One region of the Serinicoccus shuyuelongi genome, then DNA from elsewhere that is predicted to be linked to it. Evidence: predicted binding sites of a transcription regulator. Region 1 holds the regulator's gene; each other region holds the start of a gene.
What was found. Region 1 encodes HrcA, which represses chaperone genes, less so after heat shock. Its sites were predicted from a motif close to TTNGCACTCGNNNNNNNCGAGTGCNAA; they were not measured.

Region 1 (5,638 bases):
CAGCCGGGGATGGCCCACAGGAAGCCCAGGCCCAGGGTGAAGATGACGCTGATCCAGAGCAGCACGCTGGCGATGGTCAGGCTCAGGTTGAAGTTGAAGGCGCCGGCCGAGGCGGTACGCACCGCCGCGGACCGGTCCTTGTAGAACAGCCAGATCAGCAACGGGCCCAGGAAGGGCAACCAGCCGACGCTGATCAGCATCGCCACCGGCGCGGACAGGTGGGCCAGCAGCATCATGGTCCGCTCCTCGCCCTGCGGACGTCCGGCGGGCTGGTTCGGGTACGGCTGCTGACCGCTGGGGGGATAGGGGTTCTGGCTCATGGGGCTCACTCCTCGGGTGGCACGGTGACGAAGTCGATCAACTCTTCGACGCTGGCGAGCAGCGTCGGTTCCAGGTCGCTGTAGGAACGAACGGTGGACAGGATCTTCTTCCACCCCAGGGCCACGTCGGTCTGGCTGGAGTGCGGCCAGCCGAGCTCGGCCAGGATCCCGTGCTTCCAGGACCGGCCGCGCTCGATGACGGGCCATGCGGTCAACCCCAGGCGGGCCGGCTTGACCGACTGCCAGACGTCGACGTAGGGGTGGCCGAGGATGCGCACGTGCGGGCTCAGCCCGGCCGCACCCTGCACGATCCTGCTCTCCTTGGTGCCCGGCACCAGGTGGTCGACCAGGATGCCGAGGCGGGCGTCCCGGTGCGGGCCGAAGCCGCGGATCTCCCCGGCCAGGTCGTCGACGCCGTTGAGCATCTCGACGACCACCCCCTCGCCGCGCAGGTCGTCGCCCCAGACCTTCTCCACCAGCTCCGCGTCGTGCTTGCCCTCGACCCAGATCCGGGAGCCGCTGGCCACCCGCGCCGGTGCCGCCTGGGCCCGGACCGAACCGCTGGCCGTCCGGGCGGCGGCGGAGGCGGCAGCGGCCACCTGCGCGGCCCGTTCGCGGGTGTCCGGGACGAGCACCACGGGTGCGCCGTCGACCAGGAAGCCGGGCCCCAGCGGGAAACCCTTGCGCCGGCCGCGGCGGTCCTCGAGGTGGACCACCTGCATACCCCCGGCCTTCTCGACCGCGACCACGGCGCCGCACCAGCCGGTCTGCACGTCCTCCACCACCAGCCCGGCCTCGGCGACCAGCTCTCTGGCGCGACCCCGCCGGGGTGCGCGCCAGTCGGTGGCCAGGACGTCGGTGCCGTAGCGATCACTCACACCGCCCGACGGTACCGTCTGCACATGAGCACCCGCACCGAGAAGGACAGCATGGGCCCCGTCGAGGTGGCCGCCGACCGCTACTGGGGAGCGCAGACGCAGCGCAGCCTCGGCAACTTCGACATCGGCCGTGACGCCTTCGTGTGGGGTCGGCCGATGATCCGCGCCCTCGGGGTGCTGAAGAAGTCCGCGGCCCGGGCCAACGCCGACCTGGGAGAGCTGGACGCCCTCGACGAGCGGGCGCGGGCAGCCCTGGTCCAGGCGGCGGACGAGGTCGTGCGCGGCGAGCTGGACGAGCACTTCCCGCTGGTCGTCTTCCAGACCGGCAGCGGCACCCAGAGCAACATGAACAGCAACGAGGTGATCGCGCACCGCGCCGACGAGATCCTCACCGGCGAGCTCTCCGCCGAACGCACCGTCCACCCGAACGACCACGTCAACCGTGGCCAGAGCAGCAACGACACCTTCCCGACCGCCATGCACGTGGCCGTGGCCCTGGAGCTGAGCGAGCGCTTGTACGCCCCGGTCGAGCAGCTGCGGGACACGCTGGCTGCCAAGGCGGAGGAGTTCTCCGACGTGGTCAAGACCGGACGCACCCACCTGCAGGACGCCACCCCGCTCACCCTCGGCCAGGAGATCGGCGGTTGGGTGGCCCAGCTCGACTTCGGCCTGGAGCAGGTGCGGCACGCGCACACCGGGGTGCTGCGGCTGGCGATCGGTGGCACCGCGGTCGGCACCGGCCTGAACGCGCACCCCGACTTCGGTACTGCGTGCGCGGCCTACATCGCGCAGGAGACCGGTCAGGACTTCGCCGTGGCCCCCGACCACTTCGCCTCGCTGTCGGCGCACGACGAGCTGGTCGCGGTCAGCGCCGCGCTGCGCACCCTGTCCGGCGCCCTGATGAAGATCGCCAACGATGTGCGCTGGCTTGCCAGCGGGCCGCGGACCGGGATCGGCGAGATCACCATCCCGGAGAACGAGCCGGGCTCGAGCATCATGCCCGGCAAGGTGAACCCGACCCAGTCCGAGGCGCTCACCATGGTCGTCACCCGGGTCTTCGGCAACGACGCCTGCGTGGCCTTCGCCGGCACCCAGGGCAACTTCCAGCTCAACGTCTTCAAGCCGGTGATGGCGCACGCCGTGCTGGAGTCGATCCGGCTGATCGCCGACGGCTGCCGCAGCTTCGACGAGCACTGCGCGTCCGGGATCGAGCCGCACACCGCCAAGATCGAGGAGAACCTCGCCCGCAACCTCATGCTGGTGACCGCGCTGAACCCCCACATCGGCTACGACGCCGCGGCTGCGATCGCCAAGACCGCGCACCGGCAGGGACTGACGCTGCGCGAGGCGGCGCTGGACAGCGGTCTGCTGACCGGCGAGCAGTTCGACGCCTGGGTGGTGCCGGCCGACATGACCCACCCGCGGGCGGTCGACTGACCGCCGCTCGCCCGGTCGGACGCGGGGCTCCGGGTGCCGGACCCCCGAACGGGTAGACTGGCACTCGGGAATGACGAGTGCCAGCAGCGCCACGCCGACCGGCCAGGAGGGAGAACGATGAGCGACGACCGCAGGCTCGAGGTGCTCCGCGCCATCGTGCAGGACTACGTGCGCACCTCCGAGCCGGTCGGGTCCCGGTCCCTGCTGGAGCGCCACCAGCTGGGGGTCTCCGCGGCCACCGTCCGCAACGACATGGCCGTGCTCGAGGAGGAAGGCCTGATCACCGCGCCGCACACCAGCGCGGGCCGGGTGCCCACCGACGCCGGCTACCGGATGTTCGTGGACCGGCTGCAGCAGATCAAGCCGATGACCCGGGCCGAGCGGGCCGCGATCGCCCGCTTCCTGGACGGCGCGGTCGACCTGGACGACGTGGTCTCCCGCACCACCCGGCTGCTCTCCAGCCTGACCCAGCAGGTGGCCGTCATGCAGTACCCCCGGCTGTCCCGGTCGGCGGTGCGGCACGTCGAGCTGGTCCCGGTCGGGGGCACCCGGCTGATGATCGTCCTCATCGTCGACACCGGGCGGGTCGAGCAGCGGGTGGTCGACGTCGGACGCGACCTGACCGGGGACCCGGACGTGGTGGCCCAGCTGCGCGGCGTCGTCAACGAGCTGTCCGTCGGGCAGCGGTTGAACGAGGTGGGCGCCCGCCTGGCCGACGCCGACGAGCGGGTCGCCCCGGCGGACGCCGAGCTGGCCCGCACCGTCGTGGACGCGCTGACCCTGGCGGCGCAGGAGCGTGCCGAGGAGCGGGTCGCTCTGGCCGGCACCGCCAACCTGGCCCGGGTGGGCAGCGACTTCCCGACCTCGCTGTCCCAGGTGCTGGAGGCGCTCGAGGAGCACGTGGTGCTGCTCCGGTTGATGGGCAGCATGGCAACCGTCGACCGGACCGAGGCGGTGGCCGTCGCGATCGGTGCGGAGAACCCCTACGAGCCGTTGCGCACCACCTCCGTCATCGCCACCACCTACGGGACGGCGGGCGGCCTCGGTGTCGTCGGCCCGACCCGGATGGACTACCCGCAGACGATGGCCACCGTCCGTGCCGTCGCCCACTACGTCGCCGACATGCTCGACGGGTGAGCAACCTCACGGCATACCCGAGAAGCACGCACCGTTGACGAGTGCGGACCTGACCTGTTGACCGTTACGCAACCCCAAGGACATGCCACCCCGTGAATGACTACTACACCGACCTCGGAGTCTCCCGCGAGGCCTCTGCCGAGGAGATCAAGAAGGCCTACCGCAAGAAGGCCCGCCAGCTGCACCCGGACGTGAACCCCGGGGCCGAGGCGGAGGCCGAGTTCAAGCGGGTCAGCCAGGCCTACGACGTGCTCGGCGACCAGGCCAAGCGCGCCTCCTACGACCGCGGCCAGGACCCCTACGGCGGGGCCACCGGCGGCTACGGCCAGGGCTTCACCTTCAGCGACATCATGGACGCCTTCTTCGGCGGCACCTCCGCGGGCACCCGCGGCCCCCGCGGCCGGGTCCAGCGTGGCCACGACGCGCTGGTCCGCCTCGACATCGACCTGGCGACCGCCGTCTTCGGCGGCGAGCAGACCCTGCAGATCGACACCGCGGTGGTCTGCAGCACCTGCACCGGGGCCGGCGCCCAGCCGGGCAGCGGCACCCGCACGTGCGACGTGTGCAGCGGACGCGGCGAGGTGCAGCAGGTGCAGCGCTCCTTCCTCGGTCAGGTGATGACCTCCCGTCCCTGCCAGGCCTGCCGCGGCTACGGCGACGTCATCGAGCACCCCTGCTTCGACTGCTCCGGGGAGGGGCGCGTGCGGACCCGTCGCGACCTCACCCTCAAGGTGCCCGGCGGCGTCGACTCCGGCACCCGGATCGCGCTCGCCGGCGAGGGCGAGGTCGGACCGTTCGGCGGCGACGCCGGGGACCTCTACGTCGAGATCGCCGTCGAGGCGCACGACACCTTCCAGCGCCAGGGCGACGACCTGCACTGCACCCTGGAGGTGCCGATGACCGCGGCCGCCCTGGGGGTCACCCTCCCCGTCGAGACCCTGGACGGGCCGGTCGAGGTCGACCTGCGGGCCGGCACCCAGCCCGGCCAGACGATCCGGCTCGACGAGAAGGGCGTCACCCACCTGCGCGGCCAGGGGCGTGGGGACCTCGTCGTCCACCTCGACGTGAAGGTGCCGACCAGGCTCACCGACACCCAGCGCGACCTGCTCGCCCAGCTCGCCGAGAGCCGAGGTGAGTCGGTGCCGACCGGGCGGATGGGCAGCGCCCACTCCCGCAAGCACAGCCTCTGGGACGCCCTGCGGGGTCGCTGACCAGATGAGTGCACCGCTGTTCCTGGTCGATCCCGGGTCGCTCCGGGCGGACGAGTTGCTGCTCGGGGGGGACGAGGGGCGGCACGCCGTCACCGTGCAGCGGATCCGCGCCGGTGAGCAGGTGCTCGTCGCCGACGGCCAGGGCAGCGGCGCGCTCTGCCGGGTCGAGGCGGTGCGCCCGGGAGAGGCCGACCTGGTGGTGCTCGACCGCCTCGACTCCCCGGCGCCGGCCCTCAGGCTGGTGCTGGTGCAGGCCCTGGCGAAGGGGGACCGGGACCACCAGGCCATCGAGGCGGCGACCGAGCTCGACGTGGACGAGGTGGTGCCCTGGCAGGCCGGCCGCAGCGTGGTCCGCTGGCGTGGGGACCGGGGCGTCAAGGCGGCCCGCCGGTGGGAGCAGGTCCTGCGGGCCGCGACCAAGCAGTCCCGCCGGCTGCGGGTCCCGGTGCTGGGGGAGACGGTGGAGCTGTCCGCCCTGCTGGAGCGGGTGCAGACCGCGGACCTGGCCCTGGTGCTGCACGAGGAGGCGACCCGCCCGCTGTCGGACGTGCCGCTGCCCGAGGCGGGGGAGGTGCTGCTGGTGGTCGGCCCGGAGGGGGGCGTCTCGCCGGACGAGCTGGACGCCCTGACCGGGGCGGGGGCATACCCGGTGCGG
Region 2 (5,638 bases), on a different contig from region 1:
GGGGGGCACCACGAGGCGCTCGGTCTCGGCGTGCTGGCCCCGACCATGGGGCTGGTCATCGTCGGGCTGGCCCTGACCGTGGTGGCCGGACCGCTCTTCGACATCACCACCCGGGCGGCGGTCGACCTGGTGCTGCGTGAGCCCTACCTGAACGCGGTGCTCGGGGTCAGGACGGGGGCAGGGCTGTGACGGGCGGCGGGAGGCAGGCACGGGGCAGCGGGGTGAGCTCCCGGATCCCGCGTGTCTCACCGTGGGGCGTGCTCTGGCTGACGGTGGTCTGGGTGCTGCTGTGGGGGACGCTCGACCTGCTCAACCTGCTGGGCGGCGTGCTGATCGCCCTGCTGGTGCTGGTGCTCTTCCCGTTGCCCCGGGTGGAGCTGCGCCTGCGGGTACGCCCGTTGGGGCTGCTGGTGCTGCTCGGGCGCTTCCTCCTCGACCTGGTGCGTGCCTCGGTGGAGGTCGCCTGGCTCTCGGTGCGGCCGGGGCCGGTCGCCAGCGGTGTGGTGATGGACCTGGAGCTGGCCGGGGACGATCCGCTGCTGCAGACGCTGACCGCGGAGATGGTGTCGCTGGTACCGGGCTCGGTGGTCATCGACCTGGACTCGGGCAGCCGGGTGCTGACCCTGCACGCGCTGAACGTGAGCACCCGCCACCAGGCGGAGAAGGTGCGGCACAAGGTGCGCGCGCAGGAGGCGAGGGTGCTCCGGGCGTTGCACCCGGACCCGACGTCGCTGCTGGACCCGCGGCGGCGCCGGGGCGAGGCGGCTGCTGACGCGGCCGCCGCCACGACAACGGAGGAGAGCTCATGAGCATCGACCTCGTGGAGGCCGTCCTCACCTGGATCGTCGGCGGGCTGCTGGCCGTCTCCGCGACCCTGACGCTGGTCCGCATCACGATCGGCCCCAGCGTCCTGGACCGGGTGGTGGCCACCGACGTCCTGGTCTCGATCGTGATCTGTGCGCTCGGTGCCTACGCCGCGCTGAGCGACGCCTGGACCACCCTGCCGCTGCTCATCTCGCTCTCCCTGGTGGGGTTCCTGGGCTCGGTCGCGGTGGCCCGCTTCGTGGCCCGGGACCGGGACACCCCGGTGCCCGACCCGATGCCGGACAGGCTCGCTGAGGAGGACCTGTCCGCCCGGCCGCTGCCGGCGGACCCCGGGCCCCACACCCGGCCGTCCCGCAGCGAGGGGGAGGGGTCGCGATGACGCTGCTCGATGTGCTCGACGTCCTCGGGCTGGTCTGTCTGCTGCTCGGCGCGCTGTTGTGCCTCGCCGCGGCCGTCGGCCTGCTGCGCTTCCCCGACCTGCTGACCCGGATGCACGCCGGGACCAAGCCGCAGGTGCTCGGGGTGCTGCTGGTGATCCTGGGCGTGGGCCTGCGCTCGCGCTCCGGGCTGGACATCGGGATGCTGGGGCTGATCGGGCTCTTCCAGCTGCTGACCATCCCGGCCGGATCGCACATGGTCGGCCGGGCCGGCTTCCGCACCGGGCAGATCGCCCCCGCCCACATCCACCTGGGGCGGCGGGGCGAGGAGGCCGACGAGGGCGACGAGGTTCCCCGCTGACCTCTCGCTGCCGGCAGCTCGTTCTCGGGCCACGGCACGCATGTCAGCGGCCGAGCTCCCGTGGTCACCGCACGGCGCCGACCACCATCCACCGCTCGCCCTGGGCTCGACGCCACATCAGGGCCGCCCGCACGGCCATGAAGCCGGTGAAGGCGACCCACAGCCAGACGAGACCGGCGGTGCCGACGACGCCACTGGCATACACCGCGAGCACCATCGGCAGGTAGGCCAGTGTGGCGGCGATCTGCGCCCAGGCCAGCCACCGGGTGTCGCCGGCGCCGATCAGCACCCCGTCGAGGATGAACGCGATGCCGGCGATCGGCTGGCCCACGGCGACCACCAGCAGCGCGGCGGCCAGCGCGGCCCGCACCTCGGGGTCCTGGCTGAAGCCGAGGGGGACGACCTGGTGCAGGGCGACGATGAGCAGCGTGAGCCCGCCGCCGAACCAGATCGACCAGCGCACCATCAGCGTCGTGGTCTCCCGGGTGCCGACCACGTCGCCGGCGCCCAGGGTCCGGCCGGTCAGCGCCTGGGCGGCGATCGCCAGGGCGTCCAGCGCGAACGCCAGGGTCGACCAGACGGTCATCGCGACCTGGTGCGCCGCCAGCTGCTCGTCACCGAGGCCGGCGGCGGTCCAGGTGGTGATCAGCAGGGCGGTGCGCAGGGCGACGGTCCGCACCAGCAGCGGTATGCCGCCGCGCGCCGCCCGGAGCACCCCGGCGCCGTGGAAGGTCAGCGACGACCCCAGCCGACGCGCTCCCCGGACGACGACGATCACCAGCGCCAGCGCCATACCGGTCTGCGCGATGACGGTGCCGATGGCGGCGCCCGCGATTCCCCAGCCGACCCCGTGGACCAGGAACAGCGAGAGCACGGCGTTGGCGGAGAAGCCGGCGACCGAGGCGATGAGCGGGGTACGGGTGTCCTGCAGCCCGCGCAGCACCCCGGTGGTGGCGAGCACCACCAGCATCGGAGGTATGCCCAGGGCCGACCAGCGCAGGTAGGTCACCGCCTCGGTGACCACCTCGGGCCCGGCCCCGAAGAGCTCCACCAGGGGGCGGGCCAGCAGCGCGGTGACGAGCGCGCCGGCCGTGCCGAGGAGCAGAGCCAGCCAGATCCCGTCGACGCCGGCGCTGATCGCCCCCCGTTGGTCACCCGCACCGAGCCGGCGGGCGACGACCGCGGTGGTGCCGTAGGCGAGGAAGATGAAGATGTTGACGGCGGTGAGCAGGACCGCGCTGGCCACGCCGAGGCCGGCGAGGGCCGAGGTGCCGAGGTGCCCGACGATCGCGGAGTCGGCGAGCAGGAAGAGCGGCTCGGCGACGAGCGCAAGGAAGGCCGGGACGGCCAGGCGCAGGACCTCGCGGCCCCGTCCCGAGGCGGGTGGCTGCTGGCTCACCGGGACACTCTCTCACCAGGCTCCGACGTCCCTGCCGGGTGCGGGGCGGCGCCGCCGGTCACATACACGCACGGGGTGGGCCCGTCGGGTGACGGGCCCACCCCGCGGGCGGTGGACCGGGCTCAGGCGGTGGCGTGCTCGCTCTCGACGGTCTGCCCGTCGAGGCTGTGCTGGCCACCGTGCGAGACAGAGATCTTGCGCGGCCTGGCCTCCTCGGCGACCGGGAAGGTGAGGGTCAGCACCCCGTCGCTGTAGTCGGCCTCGATCCGGTCGAGGGCGACGCCGTAGCCGAGGGTGAGCTGGCGGGCGAAGGTGCCGGCCGGGCGCTCGTGCGAGAGCCACTGCTCGACGTCGGTCTGCTCCCGACGCTCGGCGCGCAGGGTCAGCGTCCGGTCCTCGACGTCGATGTCGATGGAGGCCGGGTCGACACCGGGCAGGTCCACCTGGGCGACGAAGCGGTCACCGGCACGGTAGAGGTCCATCGGCATCGCCGTGGCGCCGGTGGGGGCGCTGCGCAGCTCGGTCATGATCCGGTCCATCTCACGGAGCGGGTCGAAGCGGTTCATCGTGGGTTCCTCCTTGTCGTGGGTGGGTGGGAGTGTTAGCACTCTCGCCCCTAGAGTGCTAAACCTCGGCGCGTCTGTCAATCTTCCCGGGCGTGTTCGTACGAGTTCTCGTCCACAGGCTGTGGGAAGCGTCATCGCAGGTCACAAGGGGTGTGTGACGCAAGTTCCTCGTCTGTCCACAGGACTGTGCACAGGTGGCGCCGTGCTCGTGGCGCGTCGTCCCCACCACGTCCACAGGTGATCCCCATGTCGTCCACAGGGGGATGCTGCGCCGGGACCGGGTCGGGCCTACGGTGGGCTGTCGGCGGGTGCGCGGGCAGGTGTGTGGGCGGTCGGTGCTGGACTGTGCACGCGTAGAGGTCGAGTCGTCGAGGAGGCGGTATGGCGCTGAGCGAGATGGAGGTCTACGGACCGCCGGACCAGGGTCACGGGGGTGGTCCCGAGGACCGTCTGCCCCCGCAGGACGTCGCTGCCGAGCGCAGCGCCCTCGGGTCGATGATGCTGTCCAAGGACGCCATCGCCGAGTGCTCCGAGATGGTCAAGGCCCCGGACTTCTACCGCCCGGCGCACGAGACGATCTTCGAGGCCTGCGTCGACCTGTACTCCCGGGGGGAGCCGGTCGATGCGATCACCGTCGGTGACGAGCTCACGAAGCGGGGTGACCTGCAGCGCATCGGGGGGACGGCATACCTGCACCAGCTGATCGCGGAGGTGCCGACGGCCGCCAACGCGGCCTACTACGCCGAGATCGTGGCCGAGCGCGCCGTGCTGCGCCGGCTGGTGGACGCCGGCACCCGCATCGTGCAGATCGGGTATGCCGGGGGCGACGTCGAGGACATCGTCAACGCCGCCCAGGCCGAGGTGTACGCCGTCGCCGACAAGCGGGGCGGTGAGGACTACCACGCGCTGGGTCAGCTCATCGAGCCGACGATGGACGAGATCGAGCACGCCGCCGGGTCCTCGGGGGAGATGACCGGGGTGCCCACCGGCTTCACCGAGCTGGACGAGCTGACGAACGGCCTGCACCCCGGACAGATGATCATCATCGCCGCGAGGCCGGCTGTCGGGAAGTCGACGATCGCCCTCGACATGGCCCGCGCGGCGGCGATCAAGCACGCGATGCCCACCGTCGTCTTCTCCTTGGAGATGAGCCGCACGGAGATCACCATGCGTCTGCTGTCGGCGGAGTCGGAGATTCCCCTCCAGAACATGCGCAAGGGCAACATGCGCGACCGCGACTGGACCCGGTTGGCGGAGACCCAGGGTCGGATCACCGATGCCCCGCTCTTCATCGACGACAGCCCCAACATGTCGCTGATGGAGATCCGGGCCAAGTGCCGTCGGCTCAAGCAGCGCAACAACCTCAAGATGGTCATCGTCGACTACCTGCAGCTGATGAGCTCGGGCAAGCGGGTCGAGTCCCGTCAGCAGGAGGTCGCCGAGTTCTCCCGGGCGCTCAAGCTGCTGGCCAAGGAGATCGAGGTGCCGGTCATCGCGCTCTCTCAGCTGAACCGTGGGCCCGAGCAGCGGACGGACAAGAAGCCGCAGATGAGCGACCTTCGCGAGAGTGGGTCGATCGAGCAGGATGCGGACGTCGTGATCCTGCTGCACCGTGAGTCGATGTACGAGCGCGAGTCACCTCGCGAGGGTGAGGCCGACGTCATCGTGGCCAAGCACAGGAACGGACCGACCGACACCGTGGTCGTGGCGTTCCAGGGTCACTACAGCCGGTTCACCAACATGGCGAGCAACTTCTAGGAGTCCGTCGCGAGCGGGTCTCACTGGTGCACGTGCGCCCGCTGCCCTTCGCGGTCGAAGATCATGACGACCTCGGCTGGCCCGCCGATCGCACTGATCGCGTGCGGTGTCATCGTGGAGAACTCGGCCGCCTCGCCGGTGCCCACCTCGACCTGCCGCTCCCCGAGGTGCAGGTGGACCCGTCCCTCGATGACCACGAACCAGTCGTGCCCGGGGTGCACCCGCTGGGTCGGCGCAGCCGCTGTCGGCTCAAGGCGCATCTTGATGGCCACCGTGCGTCCGTCGGGCCGGCTGAGGGGCCACGTCGTGTGCCCGCCGGAGCTGTGCGGGGACGGGCGGATGACGACGTCCT
Region 3 (5,638 bases), on a different contig from region 1:
CGGTCCTTGGAGAAGGAGGCCTTGCCGCGCGAGCTCATCGCGGCCAGCGAGCCCATCCCGCGGTAGCTCTTGAACTGCTTGCCGTTGACGAAGATCAGCTCCCCCGGGCTCTCCTCGCAGCCGGCCAGCATCGAGCCCATCATCACCGACTCGGCGCCGGCGACCAGCGCCTTGGCGATGTCGCCGGAGTACTTCATCCCACCGTCGGCGATCACCGGGACGTCCGCCTCCCGCGCCACCCGGTATGCCTCGTGCACCGCGGTCAGCTGCGGCACCCCGACCCCGGTCACCACCCGGGTCGTGCAGATGGCCCCGGGGCCGACCCCCACCTTCACCGCGTCCGCCCCCGCCTCGACGAAGGCGGCGGCACCGGCGCCGGTCGCGACGTTGCCGCCCACCACCTGGACGTGCCGGGTGGCGGGGTCGCTCTTCAGCCGGCGGACCATGTCGGTGAGCATCCGCACGTGACCGTGCGCGGTGTCGGCCACCAGCACGTCCACCCCCGCGTCCACCAGGGTGGTGGCCCGCTCCCAGGCGTCACCGAAGTAGCCGATCGCGGCGCCGACGAGCAGCCGTCCCTGAGCGTCGTTCGAGGCGAACGGGTACTGCTCGCTCTTGACGAAGTCCTTGACGGTGATGAGCCCCTGCAGCCGGCCCTCCTCGTCCACCAGCGGCAGCCGCTCGCGCTTGTGCGCCCGCAGCACGGCGGTCGCCTCCTCCCGGCTGACGTCCGCCGGGGCGGTCACCAGCGGCGTCGGGGTCATCACGTCGCGGACCAGGGTCCGGTCCCACTCGGCGACCGGGGTGAAGCGCAGGTCGCGGTTGGTGCAGATGCCGAGCAGGTGGCCACCCTCGTCGACGACCGGGAGCCCGGAGACGCGGTACTCGCCGCAGACGTGGTCAAGGTCCTCCAGGGTGGCGTCCGGGCCGATCGTCACCGGGTTCGTGATCCGACCGGTCTGGGTGCGCTTGACCAGGTCCACCTGGTAGGCCTGGTCCTCGATCGAGAGGTTGCGGTGCAGGATCCCGATGCCCCCCTGGCGCGCCATCGCGATCGCCATCCGGGCCTCGGTGACGGTGTCCATCGCCGCCGACACCAGCGGCAGCCGCAGGGAGATCTCCCTCGTCAGCCGGCTGGTGGTGTCGATCTCGTCCGGGGAGAGGTCGGTCTCCCCGGGCAGCAGGAGCACGTCGTCGTAGGTCAGCCCGAGGGTCGCGAAGGGGTCGTGCGGGCCGGGGGTGTCACCGGAGGTCATGGTCCGAGTCTAGGCGTGGGCGGCTGTTCGTCCGTGGGCAGGAGGGCACAGTACGATCGGTCCGTCCGTGTCCCTCCGAGAGGAGCCCCTTCCCGTGGCTGACAGTGCACACCAGCCGGGTCCCGTCGCGGACCTGTGGGAGTGGCAGTTCGAGGGGGCCTGCCGGACCACCAGCCCCGAGGTCTTCTTCCATCCCGAGGGTGAGCGCGGCCCCGCCCGGCGCCGCCGGGACGAGCGGGCCAAGACCGTGTGCGCCGGCTGCCCGGTGCTGCAGCGGTGCCGCACGCACGCCCTCACGGTCCGGGAGCCCTACGGGGTCTGGGGCGGGATGACCGAGGAGGAGCGGGCAGCCCACTACGAGCAGGAGGACGCGGCACCGCCGCGCCGGCACCCCGGGGGCTGATCCCCGGCAGCCGCGGCCGACACCCGGCCCGGCACGAAGCAGGCCCGGCAGGAACGTGATGTTCCTGCCGGGCCTGCGTCGTGCAAGGGGCTCAGCTCAGTGGCTGTGCCCGTGGCTGTGGCCCTCGTCGTCGTCCTCGGGCTTGTCCACGACCAGGGTGTCCGTGGTGAGCACCATGGCGGCGATCGAGGCCGCGTTGCGCAGCGCCGAACGGGTGACCTTGACCGGGTCGATGACGCCGGCGGCGAACAGGTCGCCGTACTCACCGGTCGCCGCGTTCAGGCCGTGGCCCACGCCCATCTCGGCCACCTTGGTGGTCGCGACGTAGCCCTGCAGACCCGCGTTCTCCGCGATCCAGCGCAGCGGCTCGGCCACCGAGCGGCGGACGACCGCGGCACCGACGGCCTCGTCACCGGACAGGTCCAGGTCGTCGACCGCCGAGGCGGCGTGCACCAGGGCGGACCCGCCACCGGCGACGATGCCCTCCTCGATGGCCGCGCGGGTCGCCGAGACGGCGTCCTCGATGCGGTGCTTCTTCTCCTTGAGCTCCACCTCGGTGTGGGCACCGACCTGGATGACGCAGACGCCGCCGGCGAGCTTGGCGATCCGCTCGGCGAGCTTCTCCTTGTCCCAGTCGGAGTCGGACGCGGCCGACTCGGCCTGCAGCTGGGCCACCCGGTCCTGGACGGCCTGCGCGTCGCCGTTGCCCTCGACGATGGTCGTGGTGTCCTTGGTGGAGACGATCCGGCGGGCGCTGCCGAGCACCTCGAGGCCGACCGAGTCCAGGGACAGCCCGACCTCCTCGGCGACGACCTGGCCACCGGTGAGGATGGCCATGTCCTGCAGCATCGCCTTGCGGCGGTCACCGAAGCCCGGCGCCTTGATCGCGACGGCGTTGAACGTGCCGCGGACCTTGTTGACCACCAGGGTCGACAGGGCCTCGGCCTCGACGTCCTCGGCGATGATCAGCAGCGGCTTGCCCTCGCCGACGACCTTCTCCAGCAGCGGGAGCAGGTCGGCGACCTTGGAGATCTTGCCCTGGTGCAGCAGCACGAGGGCGTCCTCCAGGACGGCCTCCATCCGGTCGGTGTCCGTCACGAAGTACGGCGAGAGGTAGCCCTTGTCGAACTGCATACCCTCGGTGAAATCGAGCGCCATCGCAGTGGTCGAGGACTCCTCGACGGTGATGACGCCGTCCTTGCCGACCTTGTCGAAGGCGTCGGCGATGAGCTCGCCGATCTCCGGGTCCTGGGCGGACAGCCCGGCCACCTGGGCGATCTCGTCGCGGCCCTCGAGCTCGCGCGCGGTCTCCAGCAGGCGGTCGTTGATGGCCGTGACGGCGGCGTCGATGCCGCGCTTGAGACCCGAGGGGGCGGCGCCGGCGGCCACGTTGCGCAGGCCCTCCTTGACCATGGCCTGGGCCAGCACGGTGGCGGTGGTGGTGCCGTCGCCGGCGACGTCGTTGGTCTTGGTCGCGACCTCCTTGGCCAGCTGGGCCCCGAGGTTCTCGTACGGGTCCTCCAGCTCGACCTCACGGGCGATGGTCACGCCGTCGTTGGTGATGGTGGGGGCGCCCCACTTCTTGTCCAGGACGACGTTGCGGCCCTTCGGGCCGAGCGTCACCTTGACGGCGTTGGCCAGGGCGTCGACGCCCCGCTCCAGCGACTTGCGCGCCTTGTCGTTGAACTCCAGCTGCTTCGCCACAGGCGGACAGCTCCTTTCGAGGTATGTGTGATGGTGCGTCACTCATGCGCACGCCCCGGACACCGGTGGTCGGCGGCCGGGGCGGGCACGGTCAGTCGTGGTGTCCGACGGACAGCCGGGGGGCTGTCAGCCGACGATGGCGAGCACGTCGCGCGCCGAGAGGACGAGGAACTCCTCGCCCGAGTACTTCACCTCGGTGCCGCCGTACTTGCTGTAGATGACGCGGTCGCCCACGGTGACGTCCATGGGGACGCGGTTGCCGTTGTCGTCGATACGGCCCGGTCCGACCGCGAGGACCTCGCCCTCCTGGGGCTTCTCCTTCGCGGTGTCCGGGATGACGAGGCCGGAGGCGGTGGTCTGCTCGGCCTCGACGGCCTTGACGACGATCCGGTCCTCGAGCGGCTTGATGGAAACCGACACGGTTACCTTCCCTTTCCTGGGCCGACCGGCGCACCGGTCGGGATGGTCTGTGCTGCGTGGTCGTCACTCCACCGCTGGCGCCCACCGCCGTCGCGGGGGTCGGTCAGCGCTCGCGGCTGGCACTTGCGTGCCGAGAGTGCTAGGTCGAATCTAGGCAGGCACCTGGCACTCGGTCAAGCCGAGTGCCAGCGCGTCGCGGACCCGGGGCCTCAGACCAGCACCTGCAACGGCTGCAGGAAGCGCTCCACGACACGGTGGTGCAGCCCGCGCTCCTCCCACTCCCCCAGGGTGAGCTCGCGGCAGTAGCCGAGGTCGGTGCGGAAGATCTGCTCCATCTGGGCCGCCTGCGCCCGGTCCACGATCTCGAGGTTGATCTCGTAGTTGCCGAGCATCGAGAGCCGGTCGATGTTGGCGGTGCCGATGGTGGCCCACTCGCCGTCCACGGTCATCGTCTTCGCGTGCACCATGACGTCCTGGTAGAGGAAGAGGCGTACCCCGCCCTCGAGCAGGGTGGTGTAGTAGGACCGCGCGACCACGTCGGCGACCACGTGGTTGGAGCGCTCGGGCATGACCACCCGGACGTCGACACCGCGAGCGGCCGCGGTCAGCAGCCCGTGCAGGATCTCCTTGTCCGGGATGAAGTAGCCCTGGGTGATCCAGATCCGCTGCACCGCCCGGTCGATCGCCTCCAGGTAGAGCGCGCGGACCGGGTAGCTGGCCCGGCTGGGCTCGTTCCGGGCGGCCCGGACGGTGGTCTCCCAGTCGGGGGTGCCGGTGTCCGGCAGGACGGGGCGGCGCGCGCCGCGGTGCCGGTTCCAGAAGTCGACGAAGGCGTTCTGCAGCTCCCAGACCGCACGCCCGGTGACGCGCACGTGGGTGTCCCGCCAGCTGGTGGCGTACAACGAGCCGATGTTGTAGCCGCCGACGAAGCCCTCCCGCCCGTCCACGACGAGGATCTTGCGGTGGTCCCGGCCGGAGGCGCGGAAGTCGATGATCGGCAGCGTGGTCCGCAGCACCGGGAAGTGCAGCACGTGCACCCCCTCCGGGAACCGCTGGAACTCCCGGGGGACGACCAGGTTCGCGAAGCCGTCGAAGACCAGGCAGACCAGCACGCCCCGCTCGGCGGCCCGCAGCACGGCTTCCTTGAAGTCCTGACCGACGTCGTCGCCCTTCCAGATGTAGGAGGCGAGGTAGACGTAGTCACGTGCGCCGTCGATCGCGGCGATCATGTCGTCGTAGAGGTACCGGCCGTAGGTGTAGGTGGTGACCTCCGCCCCGTTCACCTCGATCGTCGTCGGGTCCTGGACCGGGGCGTCCCGCTCCTCGTGGTCACGCCGCTTGCGCAGCGCGTCGGCCGCGGTGATCCCCGCGGCCAGCGTCAGCTGGCCGGCCACCACGGCCCCGGCACCGGCCATCGCCCAGCGTCGGCCCCGGCGCAGCAGCCGACGGTACTTGCGGGGAAGGAGTCGGGACATGCCGACAACCTACCGGCCCGCAGAATGGGGGGATGAGCGACCACCTCCCGGCCGACCTGCTGCGGCGCCTGCAGGACGGCGTCGGGGCCGAGCTGCTCGCCGCCCTGCCCCCCTACCGGGAGGGTGAGGCGCTGCGCCTGGCCCAGCGGCTGCGCGGCGAGGGCCACGACCCGGAGCTGGTGGCAGCGGCCCTCACCCAGTCGCGGCTGCGCGCCCGCGCCCGGCCCCGCCTCGGCGACCTGGTCGACGACCTGCTGCTGACCGCCGACGGGGCGGAGCAGGCCACCCGGCCGCCGGTGGCGGCCCGTCGGGCCGCGAGGCTGGCCGGCTCCGGGGTGGAGCACGTGCACGACCTCGGCTGCGGCCTCGGGCTGGACGCG

Region 2: ACI3EY_RS00755 (Hsp20/alpha crystallin family protein) is a predicted target of HrcA. The motif match lies at 3,564-3,590, and genes of this name have one in related genera.
Region 3: groES (co-chaperone GroES) is a predicted target of HrcA. The motif match lies at 3,946-3,972, and genes of this name have one in related genera.

The regions. Positions count from the first base shown of each region.
Region 1 covers NZ_JBJFZU010000006.1:99,535-105,172, reverse strand. The annotation lists gene ACI3EY_RS09655 (DUF4870 domain-containing protein) at 1-320, opposite strand, end outside; gene ACI3EY_RS09650 (DUF3097 family protein) at 326-1,198, opposite strand; gene fumC (class II fumarate hydratase) at 1,223-2,635, shown strand; gene hrcA (heat-inducible transcriptional repressor HrcA) at 2,753-3,772, shown strand; gene dnaJ (molecular chaperone DnaJ) at 3,865-4,983, shown strand; gene ACI3EY_RS09630 (16S rRNA (uracil(1498)-N(3))-methyltransferase) at 4,988-5,638, shown strand, end outside.
Region 2 covers NZ_JBJFZU010000002.1:106,456-112,093, reverse strand. The annotation lists gene ACI3EY_RS00780 (Na+/H+ antiporter subunit D) at 1-189, shown strand, start outside; gene ACI3EY_RS00775 (Na+/H+ antiporter subunit E) at 186-809, shown strand; gene ACI3EY_RS00770 (MrpF/PhaF family protein) at 806-1,204, shown strand; gene mnhG (monovalent cation/H(+) antiporter subunit G) at 1,201-1,563, shown strand; gene ACI3EY_RS00760 (MATE family efflux transporter) at 1,628-2,962, opposite strand; gene ACI3EY_RS00755 (Hsp20/alpha crystallin family protein) at 3,085-3,528, opposite strand; gene dnaB (replicative DNA helicase) at 3,925-5,286, shown strand; gene ACI3EY_RS00745 (helix-turn-helix domain-containing protein) at 5,307-5,638, opposite strand, start outside.
Region 3 covers NZ_JBJFZU010000010.1:117,831-123,468, reverse strand. The annotation lists gene guaB (IMP dehydrogenase) at 1-1,256, opposite strand, end outside; gene ACI3EY_RS12425 (WhiB family transcriptional regulator) at 1,351-1,659, shown strand; gene groL (chaperonin GroEL) at 1,756-3,363, opposite strand; gene groES (co-chaperone GroES) at 3,490-3,783, opposite strand; gene ACI3EY_RS12410 (phospholipase D-like domain-containing protein) at 3,993-5,258, opposite strand; gene ACI3EY_RS12405 (THUMP-like domain-containing protein) at 5,291-5,638, shown strand, end outside.